2 regions of the Myroides sp. LJL115 genome follow, and region 1 is predicted to be linked to the other one. Evidence: riboswitches for the same ligand, from Rfam matches in the RefSeq annotation. Region 1 holds a riboswitch; the other holds the start of a gene.
The links. A riboswitch is a leader RNA that binds a small molecule or an ion and turns the genes downstream of it on or off. The one in region 1 is predicted to bind cobalamin.

Region 1 (12,729 bases):
TCTTTAAGACGTTGCAAATATACTATTAGTTTTTTAATGCGCAATATTTATTTTAAAAAAACTTTTTTTCTCCTTTAAAAAGAAGGAATAAAAAAAGCCCCTTCTGTTATAGAAGAGGCTTTGTGCGGGTAAAAGGACTCGAACCTTCACACCTTGCGGCACCAGATCCTAAGTCTGGCGTGTCTACCAATTTCACCATACCCGCGAACAGTTGGTAAGAAACCTGTCTTGGTTTCTTTAAGACGTTGCAAATATACAATGACTTTTTTAATCTGCAAGAAAAACTTTATTTTTTTTTATGCTTATGTTTGTAACTACAAAAACAATCTACCTTTATAAAAAATGAAAGATTCAAAACAATTTGTTCAAGAAAACAAACAACGTCTTATAGATGAGTTAATTGAACTATTAAAAATGCCTTCTATAAGTGCAGACAGTGCCTATTCACAGGATGTTTTCAATACAGCAGAAGCTGTAAAAGAAAATTTAGAAAAGATCGGATGTGATAACGTTGAAATATGTGAAACACCAGGATATCCTATTGTTTACGCTGAAAAAATAATCGATCCAGCTTTGCCTACTGTATTGGTTTATGGTCATTATGATGTGCAACCTGCAGACCCAATTGAACTTTGGGACTCTCCCCCATTTGAACCAGTGATTAAAAAAACAGCTATTCATCCAGAGGGAGCCATATTCGCAAGAGGAGCTTGTGATGATAAAGGCCAGATGTTTATGCATGTTAAAGCTGTAGAATATATGATTTCTACAAACACCTTACCTTGTAATGTCAAATTTATGATTGAAGGAGAAGAGGAAGTAGGTTCAGTTAGTCTAGGTTGGTTTATTAAAAACCACAAAGAGAAACTTAAAAATGACGTAATTTTAATTAGTGATACTGGAATGATTTCTAATGAGCATCCTTCTATTACTACAGGTTTACGTGGTTTGAGTTACGTAGAGGTAGAAGTAACAGGACCAAACCGTGACCTTCACTCAGGGTTATACGGTGGAGCTGTTGCTAACCCAATCAACATCTTAACTAAGATGATTGCATCGTTACATGATGAAAACAATAAAATTACTATTCCCGGATTCTACGATAAAGTAGAAGAGCTTTCTCAAAAAGAAAGGGATCAAATGGCAAAAAGACCATTCTCTTTGGATGCTTACAAAGAACATTTAGATATTTTAGACGTACATGGAGAGGCAGGTTACTCTACAAATGAACGTAACTCTATTCGCCCTACACTAGACGTAAATGGAATCTGGGGAGGATATATAGGAGAAGGTGCTAAAACAGTAATAGCAAGTAAAGCATTTGCTAAAATATCTATGCGATTAGTACCAAACCAAGAATGGGAGGAAATTACTGAATTATTTAAGAAGCACTTTGAAAGTATAGCTCCAAAATCAGTTAAAGTTAAAGTAACTCCACACCACGGTGGACAAGGTTATGTAACTCCAATTGATTTTATTGGCTATAAAGCAGCTGAAAAAGCATATAAGGATACTTTTGGAGTAGATCCAATTCCTGTTCGTTCTGGCGGAAGTATTCCAATTGTTGCTTTATTTGAAGAGGTTTTAGGCTCTAAAAGTATTATGATGGGCTTTGGTTTGGATACAGATGCAATCCACTCACCAAATGAACATTTTGGAATATTTAATTATTTAAAAGGAATTGAAACTATTCCATTATTCTACAAATACTACACAGAATTAGCTAAATAGTTTATAAAAGTAAAAGTCGGATTAGATCACTAATCCGACTTTTTTAATATGTAGTTACTTTAAAGCGTTTTTTGCTTCAATCCACAATCCCATATACTTTGAACTTAAAGCACTATGGTGTTTAAAAACTTGTGCTAAGAAATGTTCTTGTCTATGTTTTTCTAAGTTTTTAAATATTTTCTCTAAACAATGGTATAGATTAGAAGCATGCTTTGTTTTATTATACAGTTTTTCTATTATATCCTTGCCCTTATGTTGCTTTTCTAGCCACAACTCTTTATTGGTATATAACTCAAGGGTCTTTTGTACATAATCCTCTGGAGTATTGGCTATAAATCCTGGCCAAATGGTTTGATCCCCCATAGATTCTGCTCCAATTTCAGAACTAATAGAAGGGGTTCCTACTCTAATGGCATCAATAAACTTTCCTTTGATACCAGCTCCAAAAACAATTGGAGCTAACATGATTCTAGCTTCGGCAATTACCCCTAAGGCATCTTGGGCTCTACCGTGTACTAAAAATCCTTGGGAAGCATTATGCAAGTCCCATACCTTTTGGGAGGGATAAGCTCCATAAATATGCATCTTAACACCTGGTAATTGCTTTCTCAATAAAGGCCATAAGTGTTTTTTTATGTATAGTACCGTTTGCCAATTAGGCTCATGAATAAAATTGCCAATAAAGACTAAATTCTGCCTTTGTTCATAAGTCAACCAACTATCCATCTCTTGTGTTCGCAAAGGTGCCTCCAAAAAAGGCAACACAAAAAGTAGACTCTTTTTCACCTCAAAGGTGTTGATAAGTAAATCATATTCGAAATCACTTATAAGTAGGCTAAGATCACAACGCAAGATACTTGCCAATTCTCTTTTAGTTCTATCTGTAAATAAATAAGATTGTAAATCCGTTGCATTGTCCTTAAACATTTGAGCTCGTGCATAACGCAAAAAATGTAAATCCTCTGTATCTAACACCGTCATTGCTCTTGGGCATTGCTCTTGAGCTTTCCAACCAAATTGCTCTTCTACCATAAAGCGATCAAATAACACAATATCTGGATCTAATTCTTTTAGGACCTGGTCTGTTCTTGAGTCGTTGAGCCAAAACTCAAACTCCTTTACATTAAAAGGGCTTAAATCATCACTAAACTCACTCTTATTAGCTGTTGAGCTTAGAAAAATTTCCATATCCCAACTCTGAAAAGTTTCAATAAGTTGAAGCATGCGCTTTCCAGCAGCTGATGATCTACTCTCTGGCCACACTTGTGCTAGGATGACAATTCTTTTATTTTGGAATGCTGTATTCATAAAGGCAAAAATACACTTTCTATAGATGGAATACACTCATTTTTAATCTATATAATATTTAGTATTTTTGCATAAAAGAAACGGATTATGCTAGGATTAAAATTATTGACCGACCCAAGATGGGCAAATATCGCTGAATCAAACTTAGAGGAGATTTTAACAGACCATTGTTGGTGTGAACAAAAAGCAGCAACCAATGCAATTACTATTATCACCTATAACTCTGAATATCCAGATTTAGTAGATGAAATGACAAATATTGCTATTGAAGAAATGGAACATTTTAGAATGGTACATCAAATCATCAAGGATAGAGGATATACTTTAGGAAGAGAGCGTAAAGATGACTATGTAAATCAACTTTATAAGTTTTGTAAAAAAGATGGAAGTCGAAATGATGCATTTATCGACAGACTATTGTTTGCTGCAATGATTGAAGCAAGAAGTTGTGAGCGTTTTAGAGTTCTTCACCAAAACATTCAAGATCCTGAGTTAGCAAAATTCTATTATGACCTAATGGTTTCTGAGGCTAATCACTATACTACTTTTTTAAATTTTGCTAGAAAATACACCGAAAAGGTAGATGTAGACAAAAGATGGAAAGAATGGTTAGAGTTTGAAGGTAACCTTATACAAAGTTACGGTAACAAAGAGCAAATACACGGGTAAAATACTTTGCATACAAAAGATAACTCTCTTTTGTATGCAAAACCCTTTTACTGTTCTATCTTAAATAAGACTGGCCGACTTAAACTTGCATCATTAGCAATAGAGGCTACTTGAAGGTTTAAAAAATAAAAGCCATCCTTGATTTTATCTTCTACGTAAATCAACTCCGTAATAGTAGCATCTAAGCGAGCAGTACGGTTCAATGGATCTATTTGGGTAATATTCCAAAATGCGCGATGCGCTAAAAGTGCTCCATCATCTTTTTCTTTATCCACACTTGGCAGATCTACCAGTAGGTGTTTAATTCCTTTTTCCTTTAAAAATTCAGCAACTTCCCAAGATAAATAAGGCGGATTAGTATGAGAGTATTTTTTGCTTTTTTTATCATTATTATTGGGTAGAGTACGTATTATGAAAGCACTTTGTCCTTTATCTACCCACAGGGATTCAATTTGTTCTAATGTGATAACTTGATCCTGTTCCAAGTATTGTGGATAAACGCTTACCAATTGACTAAGAAAAAAGAAATCCTTTAAATGATCATTTATAGAATACTTTTCTAAGGTAATATGTCCAAGACATTCTGTATGGGTAGCATGAGCATGGGGATTAACTGTTATAGTATTAAAATTGGTAGAAGAACTACCGCTTTTAACTTCTCCTACCCAATCCCCTATTTTTACTGGTAAAATACTTGGTTCGGATAAATACCAAGCAATGGGATTGTTTTGGTTGCCTTGAAGTTCAATACTCAAATCCAATGCACAAGACAAGTCAATATTGTACGTAGTTGCATTATACTCTATAGTTGCTTTCATAGTAATACCTTTTATTTGGTCCAAAATAAATCACTTGCAAGTCCATCACTTAAAAATTTACCCTGATCTGTTATGGTTAAAACTCCGTTCTCCAAGTGCATTAAACCACTATTTATATGCTTTTGAGCACCTTGAAGAACATAATCTTGAAAAGTCTTACCATAATCTTCTGCTATTCTTAAAGTGTCCACTCCCCAAATGGTTCGAAGCCCAGTCATAATATACTCATTATAACGATCTGCTAGTGAAAGATGTTCTTTTTCAAAACGTAATTCTGAGCTTTCTACCCCTTTAATATATAAGTTATTGTTGGCGATATTCCAGCTCCTTGATTCTCCATCAAAGCTATGTGCAGAAGGTCCTAATCCCAAATAAACTTTTCCTAACCAATAGGCAGTATTATTTTTAGAATGATATCCTGGCATACTAAAATTAGAGAGTTCATAGTGTTGGTAACCCATTTTTTTGAGTATATCCATTAAGATCACAAAGTGTTCATGAGCTTGATCCTCTTCAGGCATTGGAATTACTCCCTTTTGAATTAATTTATTTAGAGCAGTCCTAGGCTCCACAGTTAAGGCATAGCACGAAATATGCTTAATCCCTAAATCCACAACTCTTTGAATATTTTCACGCCACCTATCATTACTAAGCCCAGGAATACCATAAATTAAATCTACTGAAATATTATCAAAATATTTACTAGCATTCTCTAAAGATTCGATTGCTTGTCCTTGATTATGGGCTCTATTCATCATTTCTAAATCCCCTTGATCGAAACTCTGCACTCCTATACTCAATCGGTTTACTTTTGAATCTGCTAATTTTATAATTGTAGCTAAATCTAAATCATCTGGATTTGCCTCTAGAGTAATCTCCGCGATAGGATTTACTTCAAATAAAGCATGTACCTTATCAATTAACGTATTTATTTGCTCGACCTCTAAAATACTTGGAGTACCACCCCCAAAATAAATGGTGTCGATGATTTTACCTTGTAAACTGCTTGCCCTTAATTGCATTTCCTTAGCAATAGCATCGAGCATAGCTTGGTTATTCTTCAAGGAGGTTGAAAAATGGAAATCACAATAATGACATGCCTGCTTACAAAATGGTATATGTATATAAATTCCAGCCATTATTTTTTAATTCTATCTTGATTTTGTTTAACAAAAGCATCCCAACCTGAGTAGCTTGTCTTTCCAACTACTCTATTAGAATTGAAAAAATGACAAACCGCAGCCGCAAGACCATCGGTACTATCTAAATTCTTTGGTAATTCTTTTAAATGAAGAAGCTGTTGCAGCATTTTTGCCACTTGCTCTTTAGTGGCATTACCATTACCTGTAACGGCCATTTTTATTTTCTTTGGCTCGTAGGTTGTAATAGGAATACTTCTAGAGAGCCCAGCAGCAATTGCTACTCCCTGAGCTCTTCCTAGCTTTAACATAGATTGAACATTCACCCCAAAGAAAGGCTCTTCAATGGCGATTTCATCGGGATGATGGGTATCAATTAACTCAATAGTACGTTCAAAAATCTTTTTTAGCTTAGTAAAAGGATCCGTTACTTTTTGCAATTGAAGCTCATTTAATTGAACAAATTCCATTTTTTTGTTCACAACTTTTATTATACCAAAACCCATTATAGTGGTTCCTGGATCGATTCCTAAAATGATTCTCTCGTGGGCCAAATTATTATTTTTTTGTTCAATTTAACGATAAGCATAAAAATATTCTCTTTCTTTGCAAGGATGAAAATACTATCTGACAAAACTAAGCAATTCTTAGTACTTCTAATCAAAATATTAGTGGTCCTAGCCGCTATTTACTATATCTATAACCAATTGTCTAATGACAAAACTCTAGATCTAGCTATTCTATTAGAAGTATTAGAACAAAAGAAAAATACTATCCCACTTATAGGTGTAGTTCTATTGACTTTTTCCAACCGTTTTGTAGAAATTCTAAAATGGCAAAACTTGTCCTCTTTGATTCGACCAGTAAGCCTTGGCATGGCAACTCGCCAAGTTTTAAGTGCACTTACTTTGGGAATATTCACTCCCAATGGAATTGGGGAATATGCAGGAAAAGCTCTTTATTTTGATAAAAAATACACATCTAGAGTTATCTTCTTAAATATGGTTTGTAATGGTATACAGGTAATTTACGCTATTGTATTTGGTCTATTTGGTTTGACTATATTAAATAATATACATCCCATAATTCCTAACTCTTACCTTTATACTCTATATGGTATCATACTGGTATTACTACTGCTTATCTTCAGCATTAGAAATTTCACTATCAAGGGGTATTCTATACAAACCCTAATAAGTAGTCTGCAAAAAATACCTAAAAAAACACATCGAAAAAATATGTTTTTAGCTTTATTGCGCTATTTATCCTTTACACATCAATATATCTTATTGTATTATATATTAGGAGTAGAGCTTCCATACATAGAATTATTCTGTGCTGTAGCAGCAATTTATCTGTTAGCTTCCTCTTTGCCTAATTTCCAGTTTTTAGAATTTGCAGTAAAAGGAAGTATAGCTATGTTTATCTTTACAACTCTGGGAGTAAACCAGTGGATTGTAGCATTAGTAGCAACTTTAATATGGATTTTGAATATCGTTTTACCAATAAGTATTGGTAGCTTTTTTGTCCTGTCTTTTAAAGTTAAAACAGAACCTAGTTCTATTGCTTAACTAAGACAATAGGCAATATAAATTCGCTGTTAACTGTTATTCCTTGTTTAGTTGCAGGATAAATCAACGGGAAATCTCTAGTTTTTATTTTAACCAGACTATCTAATGCAACATTTTGCATTTTTAAACTATCCACTAGAGGTAATAATTGGAAAGAGATATTATTATCCCAACTGATTTTAACTAAAACATGCAAAGTATCTAAAGCTTGGAAGCTTCCCTTTAGGGTATCTTGACTTAATCTATTTTGCAACTCCGCAGTCATAAAAGCATAAAAACATTCTTTTTTTCTGTCAACATCCGAAATAGTATCACAACTCGGAGTACTGGGATAAGTATCTACCTTATTCCAATCTACTTTTGTCAATTCACTGTGCAAAAGTTTATCCCTTTCTACTTCCTGGGAGACGTTAAAGTCACAGCCAATTATAAAAAAGGACAAAAAGACTAACACTATTAACTTATTCATGTACATTAATAAGGTTTAATATCTTATATTTAATCATCAAAAATACAAAAAAAACAATGGAATACTTTCTATTACTACTAAGCATTGTGCTGTTAATATTTGGCATTGTGGGAAGTATACTTCCTGCTTTACCAGGTTTGCCAATTAGCTGGCTAGGCTTTTTGAGTCTTTATTTAGTGAAAGATATACAAATGAATCCAACAATCCTATGGATTACCTTAATAATTACCATTGCCATAACTGTCTTAGATTATGTCATCCCAGCCCATGGCACTAAAAGATTTGGAGGTAGTAAATATGGTATTTGGGGTACTAATATAGGCCTTGTGGTAGGGCTATTTATCCCTCCAATAGGTTTTATACTAGGACCATTTATAGGTGCCTTTATAGGGGAAATAATCTATAAACCAACTAAAGTTGATCGAGCCTTTAAAGCGGCCATCGGATCCTTTTTAGGCTTTCTCGCCTCTACTTTTATAAAAATTATTACTTCTCTTTTCTTTTTAGGAATTGGTATTTATGTAATTATTAAAAACAGCGGGATTTGGTTTTAAGATTTTTTGTCAATTAGTGGTTTGTTATAAAAAGTAATAGCAATACCAAAAAGTAAAATCACTCCTCCAATTAACATATTGTAGGTAATGGTCTCCTCTATAAAAAACCAAGCTAATAATCCTGAGAAAAGTACTTGACTTAAAAGACTAAGGGATACCCTAGTTGCTCTCATGCTTTTAGTGGCATAGCTAATACAAAACCAAGCTAATAATTGACAAATAAGTCCTTGAATAATTAAAGTCAACCAACCCATAGAGGAAAAACCACTAAACTCAGACCCCATAAAAAGATTAATTAAGGCCAAGAAAATTGAAGAAAACGTTAAGCTATAACTCATAAATGGGATAACATCTACTTTATCTAAAACCAGTTTACTCACTAAAATATAACAAGCATATAGAATACCAGAGAGTATTCCCATTAAAAAAGGCAGATTGAATGAAAGGTCTAGAAACACATCGACCCCCACTAAAACAACCATACCAACTAAAGCAAATACAGTTCCAATCCAAAAATTGACAGAGGGCTTATTACTCATAAAAAAGTAACTCCCAACCCCAACCCATACAGGGGCCAAATTGGTAAGTAAAGTGGCTTGAGTAGCAGTTGAACCTACTATAGCATAATTCCAAACGGCTATATCCGAACCAAAAAAAACTCCACCCAAAGCAATAAGGGCCATTGTATTAAAGTCATATAATTCTAAACGCTTAGTTATTATGGCGAAAGGTAAAATTACAATAGCAGCAATAAACATGCGATAAAACGCGCTAATCAGACTTGGAGTTAAGTTTAACTTTATTAAAACTGGAAAAATCGAAATACCAAGTATTCCAATTAATAAAGAAACTCTAGGATTCTTAAACATATTGATATATTTTGGACTATCGCACAAAGTAACAACTCCTTTTTGAAAATTAACACAAAACACTATGATAAATTACGCTATTAATACCTTTAAATCCATTTTTAATATTCCTATAGAGTATCTAGTCGAAAAGCGAATTGATAGCCCGTATAAAAATGAGTATGATAGCTGTGAACTAGAAATTTATAATCATAGAATAATCTATCGTACAGCTAAAATTACACCGAAAAAATCAGGTGCTTTTGTTGCTATATGGAAGAAAGACTCTTCTAACAAAAACACTCCTTTCTCTATAGAGGATGATTTTACTCATATGGTAATCTATGTGGAAGAAAATCGTAACAAAGGCGTGTTTATCTTCTCAAAACAAGACCTGGCTACTTTACAAATAATATCCCACCCTACTTCTAAAGGCAAAATGGGAATTCGTTTATATCCAAGTTGGAGTGAGAATTTAAATCCACAAGCCTTTAAAAGTAAAGATAAGCAAAGTCCTTTCTTTTATATTATTCGAAATTTATAACATAATAAAATTAACGTGTTTAATATTTCGACAGCCAATCGATATAATATATTTTTTTATCAAAATTTTTGCACATATATTTGCCTATATTAAAATGGTTTACAATTTGTAATTAAACGGGAATTAGGTGAAAATCCTAGACAGACCCGCTGCTGTAAGCTTCATAATTAAAGGAACCTTGATTATCCACTGTGTTAAATGGGAAGGATGTTCTTTTGAGAAGCAAGTCAGAATACCGGCCAATAAAATCGTTCCATGTTTTCGGGTATAAAACAAAACGCTAACTGGCCTTATTGTAATTAGGTTAAATTGTTGCGTAGTATTCCAAAATAGGTACAGCCAAAAAACGCACAATGAAATACAATTATTTAACCTTAATGCTTACCCTTTGTTTACTATTTCTAAGTAACAAATTCCATGGGCAAAACTCCTTAGATTCTATTACAACTTTAAAAGAAATTGTAATTTCCAAAGACCCTTTTAAAGAAATTATTCCAGTACAAACTTTAACAGGAGAAAACTTACAAAAACTAAACACACTTAATGTAGCAGATGCACTGCGTTATTTCTCAGGAGCCACTATTAAGGATTACGGGGGAATGGGAGGTCTTAAGACCATAGACGTGCGAAATATGGGAACTCACCATGTAGGTGTTTTCTATAATGGTGCAGCCATTGATAATGCACAAAATGGCATTGTAGACCTTGGTAAGTTCTCCTTGGAAAATGTAGAGAAAATACAATTATACAATGGTCAAAGAAGTGCTATTTTTCAATCTGCTAGAGAATTTGCCTCTGCCTCTGTGGTATATATAGAATCCAAAAAGCCTACTTTTAAACAAAATAAAAAAATAAATATAAACGCGGGTTATAAAACCGGTACAATTCAACTTAACAATCCTTCCTTGGTGGTTGATTACAAGGTGAGTGATAAGGTTTCCACAAGCATATCTACAGAATACATTCATTCCAATGGAAGGTATAAATTCAGACAAAAAAGATTAAATATTGATGGTAGCGTAGCCTATGATACTACAGGAACTAGATTAAATAGCGCTATTAGTGCTTATAGAATTGAAAACAATTGGTTTGGTAAGGATCAAAATAATCAATGGAGTGCCAATTTATATTATTACCAATCTAGCAGAGGACTTCCAGGAGCTATCATTAAAAAAAGTGACCACACTATAGCTACAGAGAATATAAACGAGAACCAAAAAGACAAAAACATAATGGTTCAAGGACACTGGACTAGGTTTATTAGTGATTTTTATTCCTTTAAACTAAAAGCCAAATATGCCTATGATTTCACTAATTACCTTTCAAGAAAAACAGTAGACTTTGAAGGAGATGAAGTGACCTATAATCCGCAGTTTGACAATACTTTTTATCAGCAAAACTATTATGTATCTGGGGCCCATCTTTTTAAAATAACCCCGATTTGGGAAGTTGCAGTGTCAACAGACTTTCAATATGATAAATTAAATGCTACTAGAAAAGGCCAAGGCACATTATTCACTTACCCTGAGCGCTTTACTTTTTTAAGCTCTGTTGCTACTTCTTTAGATTTAGGAAAAGTAAAAGCCCAAGCTAATGTACTAGGTACGTTTACCCATGAAAAAGTAAGGCATAATTACAGAGCTCCAGATAGAAATATGTGGGCGCCTTCTTTGTTTTTAAACTATAAACCTTTTGACCATAAAGCACTAGACATACATTTATTTTATAAATATATCTATCGCCTTCCCACCTTTAATGATTTATACTACACCCAAATCGGAACAGCTAGTTTAAAACCGGAATTATCTAGACAAATCAATCTAGGAGCAACCTATAGCCAGGATTTTAATTCTTCTATTTTTAAAAACATACATTTTTCTTTACAAGGATATTATGCGGATATAACAGATAAAATCATTGCTACTCCAACTTCTAGTATGATGAGATGGATGATGACTAATTTAGGTAAAGTAGAGTCTTATGGTCTAGAATCTTTCGTTCAAGCAGATCTTGCCCTAACTAAAGAGCTAAACCTAAATGTACATCTAACCTACGCTTATACCATTGCTAAAGACAAGAGCTTAACTCCAGGAGGAAAGGCTTCCTACTATGGAGATCAAATTCCTTATGCTCCTTGGAATTCAGGTTCAGCAGTTCTTAGCCTATCTTATAAAGAATACCTATTAAATTATAGCTTTATTTATGTAGGAAAGCGCTATAATGCCAATAAAAACAATATTAAACGAAATGAAGTACAGCCATGGTATACCCATGATATGTCTTTACAAAAATCCTTTACCTACAAAGAGTACAACTTTAGAGTTACCCTTATGGCAAATAACATAGCCAATCAATATTACGAGGTGGTCACTAACTTTCCAATGCCAGGTAGAAACTTTCGTTTAGCAGTAAACTTTAACCTATGAGACATTTAAAAACAATCTTTTTTATAGTTTTACTAACCTGTGTAATCTCGTGTAGAGAAGAACAAATGATTTTCCTTTCGGATGACTCTGCAGTTGCTCCTCCTCAAAACACTACACAATTTAGTGGATTTTATCTTCTAAATGAAGGTAATATGGGAATGAATAGAGCCTCGATTGATCAGTTCGATTATCTATCTGGGAGTTATACAAGAGATATCTTTTCTGAAAAGAATCCAGAAATAACAAAAGAACTAGGAGATGTAGGAAATGATATTAAAATTTACGGAAGCAAAGCTTATGCTACCATTAATGTATCTAACTTCATAGAGGTATTTGACGTACCTACCGGTAAGCATATTGCTCAAATTCACGTACCTAACTGTCGTTATTTAAATTACCACAATGGAAAGGTTTATGTGAGTTCTTATGCTGGTAAAGTAGAAATTAATCCTAATGCAGAACTAGGCTTTGTAGCAGAAATAGATACCATTAGTTTATCTATTTCTAGAAGAGTAACTGTGGGGTACCAACCCGAAGAAATGGTTATCACAAATAATAAATTATACGTGGCTAATTCCGGAGGATATAGAGTACCTAATTATGATACAACCATCTCTGTGATTGATCTTACCTCTTTTAGAGAGATAAAGAA
Region 2 (12,729 bases), on a different contig from region 1:
ACAACAAAATACCACCCAACAGGGCTATTACCCCATCTTAAAAAACACTGCTTTTTTGGGTAATGTTCTTATTTATGCTGTTTGCTCAGGTACCTTTTTTGCATGGCTTACCGGTTCTCCTTTCTTTTTAAAGGAATTAGGTTATAACGAAGCTGAAATAGGTCTTAGTTTTATCCCACAAACAATCGCATTCTTACTAGGGGGATATGGATATAGAAGTATTAGTCAAAAGGTAAAAGCAGAAAAGTTAATGCCTTATTTACTAACTATCTATAGTCTGTGTGTTAGTGCACTTTTAGCCCTAGCCTTATTTACCACACCAACTTTACTTACCCTTATGATCCCATTTTGTTTAATGGCCTTAGTAAATGGAGCTAGTTACCCCATTGCAGTAGCTCAGGCATTACAACCCTTTAAACAAAACTCAGGAAAAGCCTCTGCATTACAAAATACCATTCAACTCGGAACTTGTTTCATTACCAGTGCGATAGTGTCTGTATTCTCACAAAACGCCTTGCTAACAACGTGTATTGTAATGGCCAGTACGGTATTTTTCGTTTATCTAGGCTATAAAATATCCAATAAGAATTCCTCATTATAAACAAAAAGAGCGGCTATCTCATAAAGGTTACTTCACGATCTTCCAGAAGCAATTTATTAGATATAGTTTTTATTTCAGTTTACATAATTAAATTATACTAAGTAAAATACGATATTTATTAAACAAAAAGGGGCTGTCTTCAAGTGTGAGACAGCCCCTTTTGTTTTTGTATCATCTATAAATTATGCATTAGTAACATCTACTGTTGTAGCTTCTGCAATTCTTTTATATTCTCCACTTACTAATTTTTCACGAATTCCTTCGTAAGCTTTAAGTGTTTCATCAATGTCTTCTTTAGTATGCATCGCTGTAGGAATCATACGAAGTAAGATAATTCCTTTAGGAATTACTGGATAAACAACAATTGATAAGAAGATATTGTAATTCTCTCTTAAATCGTTTACCATTACCATTGCCTCTGGAATACTTCCTTTTAAATAAACAGGAGTAACGCAAGTGTTTGTATCACCAATATCAAATCCTCTTTCTTTAAGACCATCTTGAAGCATGTTTACGTTTTCCCATAACTTTGCTTTCATTGAAGGATTCTCTCTTAAAAGCTGTAATCTTTTTAAAGCTCCTAATGTGAAAATCATTGGCAATGATTTAGCAAACATCTGAGAACGTAGGTTGTACTTTAAGTAATCAATGATATCTTGATCAGCTGCTACAAAAGCACCAATAGAAGCCATTGATTTTGCAAAAGTTGAGAAGTATACATCAATTCCGTCTTGACATCCTTGCTCTTCTCCCGCACCAGCTCCAGTAGCACCTAATGTACCGAATCCATGAGCATCATCCACTAAAAGACGGAAGTTATACTTTTCTTTTAAAGCAACTATTTCTTTTAATTTTCCTTGCTGTCCTCTCATCCCGAAAACACCTTCTGTGATCACTAAAATACCGCCACCTGTAGTTTCAGCCATTTTAGTTGCACGCTCTAAGTTTTTCTCAAGACTCTCAATGTCATTATGCATATAAGTGAAACGTTTACCCATATGTAAACGAACACCATCAATAATACAAGCGTGTGAATCTACATCATATACAATTACATCATTCTTTGTAACTAATGCATCGATGATAGAAACCATTCCTTGATAACCGAAGTTTAAAAGGTAAGCTGCTTCTTTGTGTACAAAAGCCGCTAACTCATCTTGTAATTGTTCGTGCATTGTTGTGTGCCCAGACATCATACGTGCTCCCATTGGGTAAGCCGCTCCATATTCTTGCGCCGCCTCAGCATCTGCTCTTCTCACCTCTGGGTGATTTGACAAACCTAAATAGTCATTGATACTCCAGTTAATAACTTCTTTTCCATGAAACATCATACGATTTGACAAAGGTCCTTCTAATTTAGGAAACACATAATATCCCTCCGCTTGTGAAGCCCATTTTCCTAAAGGTCCTTTATTTTTCTGTATTCTGTCAAATAAATCGTTTACCATAATATAACTATGTTTAAAAAACAAATGCAAAATTAATCATATTTTGTATGCTTTCATAATAAAAGCGAAACATTTATTTGCATAAATCTATCTAAAATTAAAATAAAAAATTAATTTTCACAAGAATTTTACTTATATTCTGTGTGAAGACTACCAAATAGACCGAGCCGTTGATCAACTTGATCAGATAAAACACCTTATTGGTATAAAAGCAGAAACCTTCCAATTATGGAAGGTTCCCATGTATCTTTAATACAAACTTGGATATAAACTTGGGTTTACTTCGTGCATCATTGCGTATACCTTTTCAAAGATATCTTCGCTAGATGGTTTACAGAAGTAATCTCCATCAGTTCCATAAGCAGGACGGTGAGCTTTAGCACTTAATGTACTTGGTTCACTATCTAAATGCATATAAGCTCCTTGTTCTTCTAAAATTTTCTGTAGTAAGTAAGCAGAAGCACCGCCCGGAACATCTTCATCTACCACTAGTAAACGATTTGTTTTAGCGATACTCTTTACTGTATCGTGATTAATATCAAAAGGAAGTAAACTTTGAGCATCAATAATCTCTACTTCAATTCCTACTTCTGCTAATTCATTTGCTGCTTGTTCTACTAAGCGCAAAGTAGATCCGTAAGAAACAATAGTTAAATCACTTCCTTGACGAATAGTTTCCACCACACCAATAGGTGTTTGTAATTCCCCTAAGTTATTTGGTAATTTTTCTTTTAAACGGTATCCATTTAAACATTCAATTAATAAGGCAGGCTCGTCTGATTTTAATAAAGTATTGTAAAAACCTGCTGCTTTAGTCATATTACGAGGTACTAAAACATGCATACCACGAAGAGCATTGATGATCATTCCCATTGGAGAACCTGAATGCCAAATCCCCTCTAAACGGTGTCCTCTTGTACGAACAATTAGTGGAGCTTTTTGACGCCCTACTGTTCTGTACTGTAATGTAGCCAAATCATCACTCATGATTTGAATAGCATATAAAAGATAATCTAAGTACTGGATTTCTGCAATCGGACGTAGTCCCCTCATAGCCATTCCAATTCCTTGACCTAAAATGGTAGCCTCGCGAATACCTGCGTCACTTACTCTATTTAAACCGTGTTTATCTTGAAGACCTTCTAGACCTTGGTTAACATCTCCAATGTTCCCACTGTCTTCTCCGAAGATCATCACATTTTTATTATTAGTGAAAATATGATCGAAGTTATCCTTTAAAATAACTCTTGCATCTACCTCAGGTGCATCTTGATCATATTGTGGCTTAACCTCCTCAATGGTAAGAGCGCTTAAATCGGATTCACTCATTAAGTTCGAGCTGAATCTAGGTTGATTTGTTAAGAAATAATCTTTAATAAAATCTACTAAAGGCGTTTTATTACCTTGTTTTATAACCATGCGAAGAACCTTTCTTGCAACCGATAAAACATCTTTGCGAATTGGTTCTTTAATTTGACTTAAATCTTGAGCTATCTTTTCAATTGCTTGTTGTTGCTCACTAGAAGTTGCAACTTGCTTTAATACCTCTACCAACGTGTTTCTCTCTTCAATAATTGGATTGATATAAGCTTGCCAAGCAGCTTTTTTACCATCTAAAACTTCCTTTTTAAGCTTTTTATCCAACTCATCTAATTCTTGCTCTGTAGAAAAACCTTGTTCGATAATCCACTTTCTCATTTGAAGTAAACAATCCATCTCTCTTTCCCATTCTAAGCGTTCTTTGCTCTTATATCTTTCATGAGATCCAGAAGTGGAATGTCCTTGTGGTTGGGTTAACTCATCCACGTGAATTAAAACAGGAACATGCTCATCTCTTGCGATTTTAGATGCTTTTTCATAGGTCTTAATTAACTCTACATAATTCCATCCCTTAACGCGAAGAATTTCATATCCTTTACCATTTTTATCTCTTTGAAATCCTTTTAAGATTTCCGATATGTTTTCTTTGGTTGTTTGGTATCTAGCATGTACAGATATTCCATATTGGTCATCCCATACACTCATTACCATAGGAACTTGTAATACACCTGCTGCGTTGATTGTTTCAAAGAACAATCCCTCTGAAGTGGAAGCATTTCCAATTGTACCCCAAGCAATTTCGTTTCCGTTTACAGAAAAATTATTAGCTTTATCAGCCTCTGGAAATTCTCTATAGTATTTAGAAGCTTGCGCTAATCCTAATAATCGAGGCATTTGTCCTGCTGTAGGAGAAATATCTGCACTCGAATTCTTTTGCTGTGTTAGATTTTTCCAATTTCCGTCTTTATCCAAGCTGTGTGTAGCAAAATGTCCACCCATTTGTCTACCACCACTCATTGGATCATGTTCAATATTTGCATCTCCAAATAATCCAGCAAAAAACTGTTGAATTGACAATTGGCCAATAGCCATCATAAAAGTTTGATCGCGGTAGTATCCTGAACGAAAATCACCATTTTGAAATGCTTTAGCTAAAGCTAATTGTGGCACTTCTTTTCCATCACCAAAAATACCGAACTTAGCTTTCCCAGTAAGCACTTCTCGCCTACCAAGTAAACTACATTCTCTACTGATTCTTGCTATTTTATAATCTTCTAATGCCTGCTCTTTAGTTACTACTAAAGGAAGGGTTTTGTTTTTTTGCTTTTGACTCATTGTAAAATTATCTTATTTACCGGTTACGAATATAGAATATTAAAGATAAAAAAGCTAACATTTAACACACCATTATTTAGAATAAAAAGAAAGGAGATTTACACATTAGATAATTTTACAAATAAAAAATTACACTTTTAATAAATTATGCCAATTTTTTAACTACCCAATAGGAATCTATCAATACGGTTTTTAAAAAACTCCTTATATAATCTATAGGTAAACATAAAAAAAGCCCTCCTTAAAAGGGAAGGGCTTTTGTCGATATTATCGGATAATAGTTAAGAAGTTTTCCATCGATTTCCTAACCTTTTTTAAAGGTAAAAGCCAATCATTTGCAGTATCGCGTTTACCTAAAGCTAGTACACTTACACTTTTCAAACCTTTGCTTTCTAAATTAAAATAAGCATCTAATTGATCATTGTGAAACCCTTCCATAGGAGAAGCATCTATTTTCAATTCAGCCGCCGCTGCAACAGCCATTCCTAATCCAATATAAGATTGACGTGCTGCATGATCAAATTGCTGGTCTGCACTTAGGGAAGAAAAATGAGCCTTTAAACTATTCTTGTAGTCTAACATACTGTCTTTTTCCAATTCACGAGTCTTTTCCATATGATCAAAAACCTGATCTATACGTTCAGAACTATAGGTGTCCCAAGCAACAAACAATAGTAAATCAGAACACTCCACTACTTGAGCTTGATTCATTATAATAGGAGACAACTCTTGTTTTACTTGTTGATTTTCAATCCAAATAACCTCAAAGGGTTGAAGTCCAGAAGAAGTCGGGGCTAAACGAGCTGCTTCGATAATATCCATTACCTGAGCCTTATCTAATTTCACATTAGCATCGTATCTTTTAGTTGCATATCGCCATTTTAAGGCTTGTAATAATTCCATATAAAAATATTTTTAGGGATTACTCTTCCCTATGTTCTTTAAAAAAGGTTTCAACATTATGCTGGATTCTGGCTAAGGGGTCGGAATCGTCTGTTTTAACAAACTCACAGCCCATAATATGCTTATATAACTCCATATACCTATGGGAAACAGATTCCACATATTCCTGGCTCATAAAAGGCACCTTTTGACCAGGTTTTCCACTAAATCCTTGCTCTAAAAGCCATTCGCGAACAAATTCTTTAGATAATTGCTTTTGAGGTAGATTATTTTCTTGACATCCCTTATAAGTATCTGCATAAAAATATCTGGAAGAGTCCGGAGTATGAATTTCATCTATTAAAACGATTTCTCCATCGATTGTCTTACCAAATTCATACTTAGTATCTACTAAAAGCAATCCTTGTTTTAAAGCAAATTCTGAACCTCTCTCAAATAAAGCTCTAGTGTACTTTTCTAATATAGCATAATCACTTTGACTTACAATCCCTTTTTGAATAATCTGCTCTGCAGAAATATCCATATCATGTAGTCCTAGGTCTTCTTTAGTAGAAGGAGTGATAATGGGAAATGGAAGCTTGTCATTTTGCTTTAAGCCATTTGGCAACTCTACCCCACAAATAACCCTGTTACCACTTTGATATTCTCTAGCGGCATGACCTGCCAAATAACCTCGAATAACCATTTCTACTTTAAAAGGAGTACAAGCCTTTCCTACAATCACATTTGGATCTGGACACCCAATAAGCCAATTAGGAACTATATCCTTTGTTAACTCCATAAATCGAGTGGCAATTTGATTTAAAATCTGCCCTTTATAAGGAATTCCTTTAGGTAAAACCACATCAAAAGCAGAAAGTCTATCCGTTGCAACCATCACCAAATATTTATGGTCAATAGTGTAAACATCTCTTACTTTGCCTTTGTAAACCGAAGTTTGATTTTCAAAAGAAAAATCAGTCTGTGTTATTGTGTTTTGTCTCATATGTAAAAATTGTGTAGTTCTTTTATTATTCCCTGTCTTTACAAGAATACTGCCTAAAAAAGCCAGCAAAGCAAAGCTTTCACAAATCGAGTTGTACTAAGATAAGAAGTATTCCATAAAATACTATTATAAATAGAGAATACCCCCTACTTCTATCAAGCACCTTTGTAATTCAATACTACAAATTTAATAATTAAACTCTTTTATAGCTTTAGTAGTTTATCTTTTTTTCACTACTTATATTAAAAAAATAAATTTTATACACTTTCCCCTTACCTAAAACAAAACCAATAACTCCCCTTATAGGAAATTATCCAATTAACATTACATAGAAACTTGATATAACAACAGTAAAACCAATAAAAATGAATGCTAATAAATAAAAAGCACTCATTTTATGATAAATAAAATATAAAAAACTTTTATTTTGCCTTTAGTTACTATCTTTGCACCAATAAAGTGACAAAATAACGTTACTATATTAGTTTGGGGAATCGTGTGAAACTCACGAACTGTCGCGCAACTGTGAATTAGAATTATATTTTAATAGTCAGACCACCAAAAAAACAAAAACAAACCACCTGACTTTCGCGAATCAAAGTAACAGGATAGCTTCTACCTACACTATAAGTAGAAATTTGTTATCTATTGTTAGAATTTTTGATTAGCCTATTAGACAGTGGGATAAAAAACTCAAAAAAACATTTAATTACTATGGAAAGTCAATTAACAAATAGAGAACAAAGAATCGCAAAAAAAATCAAAGACTCTCAAACCCATGTTTTCCGTGCAGTTTTCCCAGGACAAACTAATCACCACAATACTATGTTTGGTGGAGCGGTACTTTACATCATGGATGAAATTGCCTTCATGACAGCAACTCGCTTTTGTCGCAAGCCAATTGTAACGGTATCTAGTGATAAGGTAGATTTCAATCACCCTATTCCAGCAGGTACTCTAGTGGAGCTAATCGGAACAGTCACCAGAGTAGGAAGAACTAGTTTAGATGTTCGCGTTGATGTCTTTGTAGAAAGCATGTATAGAGAAGGACGTGAAAAAGCAATCACCGGAAACTTTACCCTAGTTGCTATTAACGAAAGTAAACGTCCTGTTCCTGTTATAGACGAAATAGATTAATTCTACCCAAAATATAGCACAAAAAAAGGGGAACTATCTCATAGAGATTACTTCGCTGTCATTTTGAAATAATTTATTAGGTATAATTTACATTTTAGATTAAATAATAAAATTATACTAAGTAAAACTCAATATTTTTTAAAACAAAAAGGAGCTGTCTTCAATTGTGAGACAGCTCCTTTTTTATACTCAAGCTATAATTAGTTTACAGCATCTTCTATTTCTTCTACCATCATTTTGATAGACTTAAGTCCGCCACCTGATAAGTACCAAACTTCTGCGTCTAAGAAAATGATTTTATCATTTTTATAAGCATTAGTTTGTTTGATAAGCTCGTTTGCAAATTCCTCTTTTGTCATTTTAGTACGCTTAACTGCAGCACCTCTATCAATTACAAATAAGTAATCTGGGTTTACTTCTTTAATAAACTCATTAGAGATTGCTTGTCCATGGCTAGCAGCTTGAATATTAGTATCTGCAGGTTTTAAACCGAACACATCGTGGATAATTCCGAAACGAGACCCCTGTCCATAAACACTAAAACGACCTTCGTTTACTAACACCATTAAAGCAGTTTTATCAGAGTCTTTAGTCAATTCGTTAATATGAGCAATTCTTTTGTCAATATCCTCTAGTTCTTTCTCAACCTGATCTTGTTTACCATAAAGCTCACCAATAATGCGTTGATTGGCTTTAAAGGATTCCATATAATTCGCTGGATCTATCTCAAGATTAATTGTTGGAGCAATTTTGCTTAATTCATCATATAATGGAGCTTGTCTACCAGAAATAATAATAATCTCAGGATCCAATTCATTTACTTTCTCCAGGTTTGGATCTTTAATCCCACCAACATCTACAATAGAGGCATCTTTGCCATACTCTTGTAAATACGAAGGCAAATTAGTTTTTGGAAGTCCTTTAACAGGAATATCTAATTCATCAAATGTATCTAAAGCACCATAGTTTAATACTACTGCATTTTTAGGATCTTCTTTCACTTTAGTTTCTCCTGATAAGTGAGACACCGTAATTTGTTTTACATTAGGATCCTCTTGTTGAGTTTTAGTGTCTTTACAAGAAACCAAAAGCCCTATTGATGCTGCTAAACAGCTTATTAAAAATTTATTCATATTTATATAGTATTGATAGTTTACTTAAAGTATATACATATTTTATTATCACAGTTATCCACAATAGTCATGTCGATATCGAAAACTTCTTTCATAATGTCTTCCGTAATTATATCCTGAGTAGGTCCAAAATGAATAATCTTATGGTCTTTTACAGCCGCAATATAATCTGCATAAGACGAAGCATAGTTGATATCGTGAACTACAATAATAATGGTCTTCCCATATTGATCAGCTAAAACGCGTAAAATCTTCATGATCTCCACTGAATGCTTCATATCCAAGTTATTCAAAGGCTCATCTAGTAGAATATACTCCGTATCTTGAGCTAGTACCATGGCTAAGAAAGTACGCTGTTTTTGCCCACCACTTAACTCGTCAATATACTGATCCTTCATTGAGGTAAGTCCCATAAAGTCCAAACTCTCATCGATTTTCTCCATATCATAGCCCGTTAACCTACCTTGACTGTGAGGAAAACGTCCAAAGGATACTAATTCTTTTACTGTTAATCGAACATTAGGATTATTGGCTTGCTTTAGGATAGATAAACGCTTTGCAAAATCTCTACTTGTAAAACCAGTAACATCTTGATCTAATAAATTAATCTCTCCAGAATCTCTAGCTACCAATCTACTTATTATAGATAGAAGTGTACTCTTACCAGTTCCATTACCACCAACCAAGCAGGTAATTTTTCCCTTTGGGAAGTTAACCGACACATCATCCAATATCATCTTCTCTCCGTAAGCCTTACGAATATTCTTAACTTCTATCATGATTTATTGCTCTTTAATAATAAATAAATAAAATAAATACCTCCCACAAAATTAATAATAATACTAATTGTGGTAGACATATTAAACAAATGTTCTACTAAGTACTGCCCTCCAATTACGGTAACCGAAGTTAAAAGACAACATGTACTTACCATGTATATATGTTTACTACTCTTACAAATCTCGTAAGTTAAATTTGCTACCAATACACCTAAGAAAGTAATAGGTCCTACCAAAGCCGTAGAAATGGCAACCATAACTGAAATAAGCATTAAATTGGCGCGAATAACCCCATGGTAATCTACGCCCAAAGAAATAGCGTTCTCTCTACCTAGACTCATTACATCTAAAGATCTAAAATAACGTACCCCCCATAGCATCACAGCCACAAGAATTACAGCAGAGACTCCTAATAAATGAAGATTAATTTTATCAAAAGAGGCGAACATTGCATTTTGAATAATCAAAAACTCATTGGGATCAATTAACATTACTATAAAGGAGGAGAAGCTTCTAAAAAGCGTTCCCATTAAAAGTCCTACTAATAACAAAAGATACATACTCTTACTTTGTCTGCGAAATATGGCATAATACATTGCCAGGGCAAAAAGCAACATTAAAGCTACTGAAACAAAGAAGTTAGCCTGGGTATTAAGCACTTGAAAGGTTCTATCCCCATAAGCAAAAACAAGTAAGCTCTGTAAAAGCAAATAAAAAGAATCAAACCCCATAATAGAAGGTGTTAAGATTCTATTGGCTGCAATGGTTTGAAAAACAATACTAGAATACCCAATAGCAAAAGAAATAAGTAGCATAGCTAATACCTTATACCCTCTTCTTGGTAAAACGTAATCTAATTTAGTCCCCGTAAAGGTGAACATATAAATAGCGATACAAAACAGTAGAGCTACAAATAAAATGGTGATAACCTTATTCTTAAACATTTTTAGTCTTTTTAAAGATTAATACCAAGAAAATAACTCCTCCAATAATACTTACTGTAAGGCCGATTGGAATTTCATATGGAGCAATAATTAGACGGCTAATCATATCACAAATCAATAAGAAAATCGCTCCAATTAAAGCAGTATAGCTAATGGTTTTCTTAAGGTTATCCCCAAACATTAAGCTTACGATATTTGGAATAATAAGTCCTAGAAAAGGTATAACACCAGCAGTTAAAACAACTACTGTAGAGGTGATAGCTACAAAAAACAATCCCAAATAGGTAATTTTCTTATAATCTAATCCCAAAGAACTAGCAGTATCTTCTCCTAGGCCTATAATGGTAAACTTATTGGCATATAAATAGCTTAAAAAGACAATTGGTACTCCTAGGTATAATATCTCGTAATTTCCTTTTAAAATAGCTGAAAAATCCCCAATTAGCCACCCTTCCATATTTTGCACCAAATTGTATTTATAGGCAAAGAAAGTAGAAATAGCACTTAAGATATTACCAAAAACAATACCTACTAACGGTACAAAAATAATATTCCTCATTTTTATTTTTGAGGATATTTTTAAAAACACCATACTAGCTAAAAGTGCAATAACAAAAGACAAAGTCATTTTAACAAAAATCCCGCCACTAGGAAATAACAGTATACTAAAGAGTATACCCATTTTACAGGCATCCAAGGTCCCCATTGTGGTAGGAGACACAAATTTATTCAAGGAAATTTGTTGCACGATTAAACCTGAAATACTCATACCTACCCCAGCAATCAATACGGCAATCATCCTTGGGATTCTACTCACCAAAATAACCATTACCTCATCTTGAGTAAACTGATGGATATTGAAAATAGATATATCCTTAACTCCAATAAAAATGGAGATAAAGGAAAGTATTAGGAGTATAAGAACTAGTAAAATTCTTATCATTTTAAAGCTTGTTTTTATTTAGAATAAAATTAAATAATGGCAAATATATAAAAGTATGACAAGTGTAACAAAACAAAAATCAAACTAAATATTCCCCAACAAGGCTAACACAAACAAACAAATGCAATAATCTTAATACAGAATTGAATATTCATCACAAAAATAAATCATAACACATTAAATAAACAAAATAATAACTATTAAATGAAACATAATACAATTCGATACTTTATTTTATAAAGCAATATTTAAATCTCACTAATAGCTAAAATGCCATAATAAAACCAAAAAAATTGTTTTTGAAATACTATCTCTTTTAGAAACACTTCTAAAATAAGTAGCCATTAACACCTTTTGGTATTAATGGCTACTTATGTTTACAAACTCAAAAATTGTATTAAGGCGTCACTAACTCTATAGACTCTACTATAGCACTATCTATAGGTTTAAGTAGCATAGTGCGTCTACGCAATTCGCTAACTTTAAATTTATAGATAGAACCGTCATTTAATGCCACTTTAATAACTCCCGCCTCCAATTCAAAACTCCCACTGTACTTTTCCAAATCATAGTTATTAATTCCCTCAAGATCTCCTCCCTTTAATAAAGAAATGATGAAAACAGATTTTTGCAATAAACTCTTCTCAAGTTTATAGTCATTGGCTGAACTTGAAAAATTAAAATGAGCTGCAGTCCACTTTTTACTTATATTATGTAAATTCACCTCCATAACTGGATTCGGATCGCGATCATTATTACTGTCATCCGTGGAGCACCCCGCTAAGCCTCCCAATAATAAACCTAAGCTTACAACAACAATTACTAAATACCTCTTACTCATAGCCCTACTTTTAAATTTTAAACCTCTCATACTTAAAAGTTTTTAAATTAACTTAAAACCTTTACTAAAACTCAATTAAATCTACAAAATAATAAGTTAACTTCAGTAATTATGATAAAATATTAATTTAATTAACTTTAAAAATACCATACAAAAAGTAAAATATACCAAAACAAGTTACTACTTGCCCTCTTTTAGGCCTTTAAAATGTTAAGCTTAGTTAAATTAAATAAAAAAAAAGGAAATCTTTTTTCCTTTTTTTTTTATTTACAACGGTCTTTATATTTTATTATTCCACAGAATAATTCAAGTAATTATCGATAGTTTGCCTAGCTATAAAGTGATAGTTCTCTCTTGCTT

Region 2: it holds a riboswitch for cobalamin, as region 1 does, so the genes downstream of both, ACYSNX_RS09895 (acyl-CoA thioesterase) here and ACYSNX_RS00220 (TonB-dependent receptor) in region 1, are expected to answer to the same signal.

Annotation. Positions count from the first base shown of each region.
Region 1 is NZ_JBTXLS010000001.1:32,909-45,637, forward strand. Features, by position in the region: tRNA gene ACYSNX_RS00160 (tRNA-Leu) at 124-205, opposite strand; gene ACYSNX_RS00165 (dipeptidase) at 343-1,731, shown strand; gene ACYSNX_RS00170 (glycosyltransferase) at 1,786-3,039, opposite strand; gene ACYSNX_RS00175 (MiaE family protein) at 3,127-3,708, shown strand; gene ACYSNX_RS00180 (cyclase family protein) at 3,756-4,526, opposite strand; gene hemW (radical SAM family heme chaperone HemW) at 4,538-5,665, opposite strand; gene ruvC (crossover junction endodeoxyribonuclease RuvC) at 5,665-6,219, opposite strand; gene ACYSNX_RS00195 (hypothetical protein) at 6,280-7,236, shown strand; gene ACYSNX_RS00200 (hypothetical protein) at 7,226-7,705, opposite strand; gene ACYSNX_RS00205 (DUF456 domain-containing protein) at 7,762-8,259, shown strand; gene ACYSNX_RS00210 (DMT family transporter) at 8,256-9,128, opposite strand; gene ACYSNX_RS00215 (MepB family protein) at 9,193-9,651, shown strand; cobalamin riboswitch at 9,730-9,909, shown strand; gene ACYSNX_RS00220 (TonB-dependent receptor) at 10,005-12,077, shown strand; gene ACYSNX_RS00225 (YncE family protein) at 12,074-12,729, shown strand, end outside.
Region 2 is NZ_JBTXLS010000039.1:2,938-15,666, reverse strand. Features, by position in the region: gene punC (purine nucleoside transporter PunC) at 1-601, shown strand, start outside; gene ACYSNX_RS09915 (aminotransferase class I/II-fold pyridoxal phosphate-dependent enzyme) at 784-2,049, opposite strand; gene ACYSNX_RS09910 (alpha-ketoacid dehydrogenase subunit alpha/beta) at 2,299-4,704, opposite strand; gene ACYSNX_RS09905 (nitroreductase family protein) at 4,972-5,607, opposite strand; gene ACYSNX_RS09900 (phosphoribosylaminoimidazolesuccinocarboxamide synthase) at 5,627-6,592, opposite strand; adenosylcobalamin-variant (AdoCbl-variant) riboswitch at 7,065-7,160, shown strand; gene ACYSNX_RS09895 (acyl-CoA thioesterase) at 7,307-7,729, shown strand; gene ACYSNX_RS09890 (siderophore ABC transporter substrate-binding protein) at 7,930-8,862, opposite strand; gene ACYSNX_RS09885 (iron ABC transporter ATP-binding protein) at 8,883-9,641, opposite strand; gene ACYSNX_RS09880 (iron chelate uptake ABC transporter family permease subunit) at 9,638-10,585, opposite strand; gene ACYSNX_RS09875 (ABC transporter permease) at 10,578-11,528, opposite strand; gene ACYSNX_RS09870 (hypothetical protein) at 11,926-12,369, opposite strand; gene ACYSNX_RS09865 (M1 family metallopeptidase) at 12,659-12,729, opposite strand, start outside.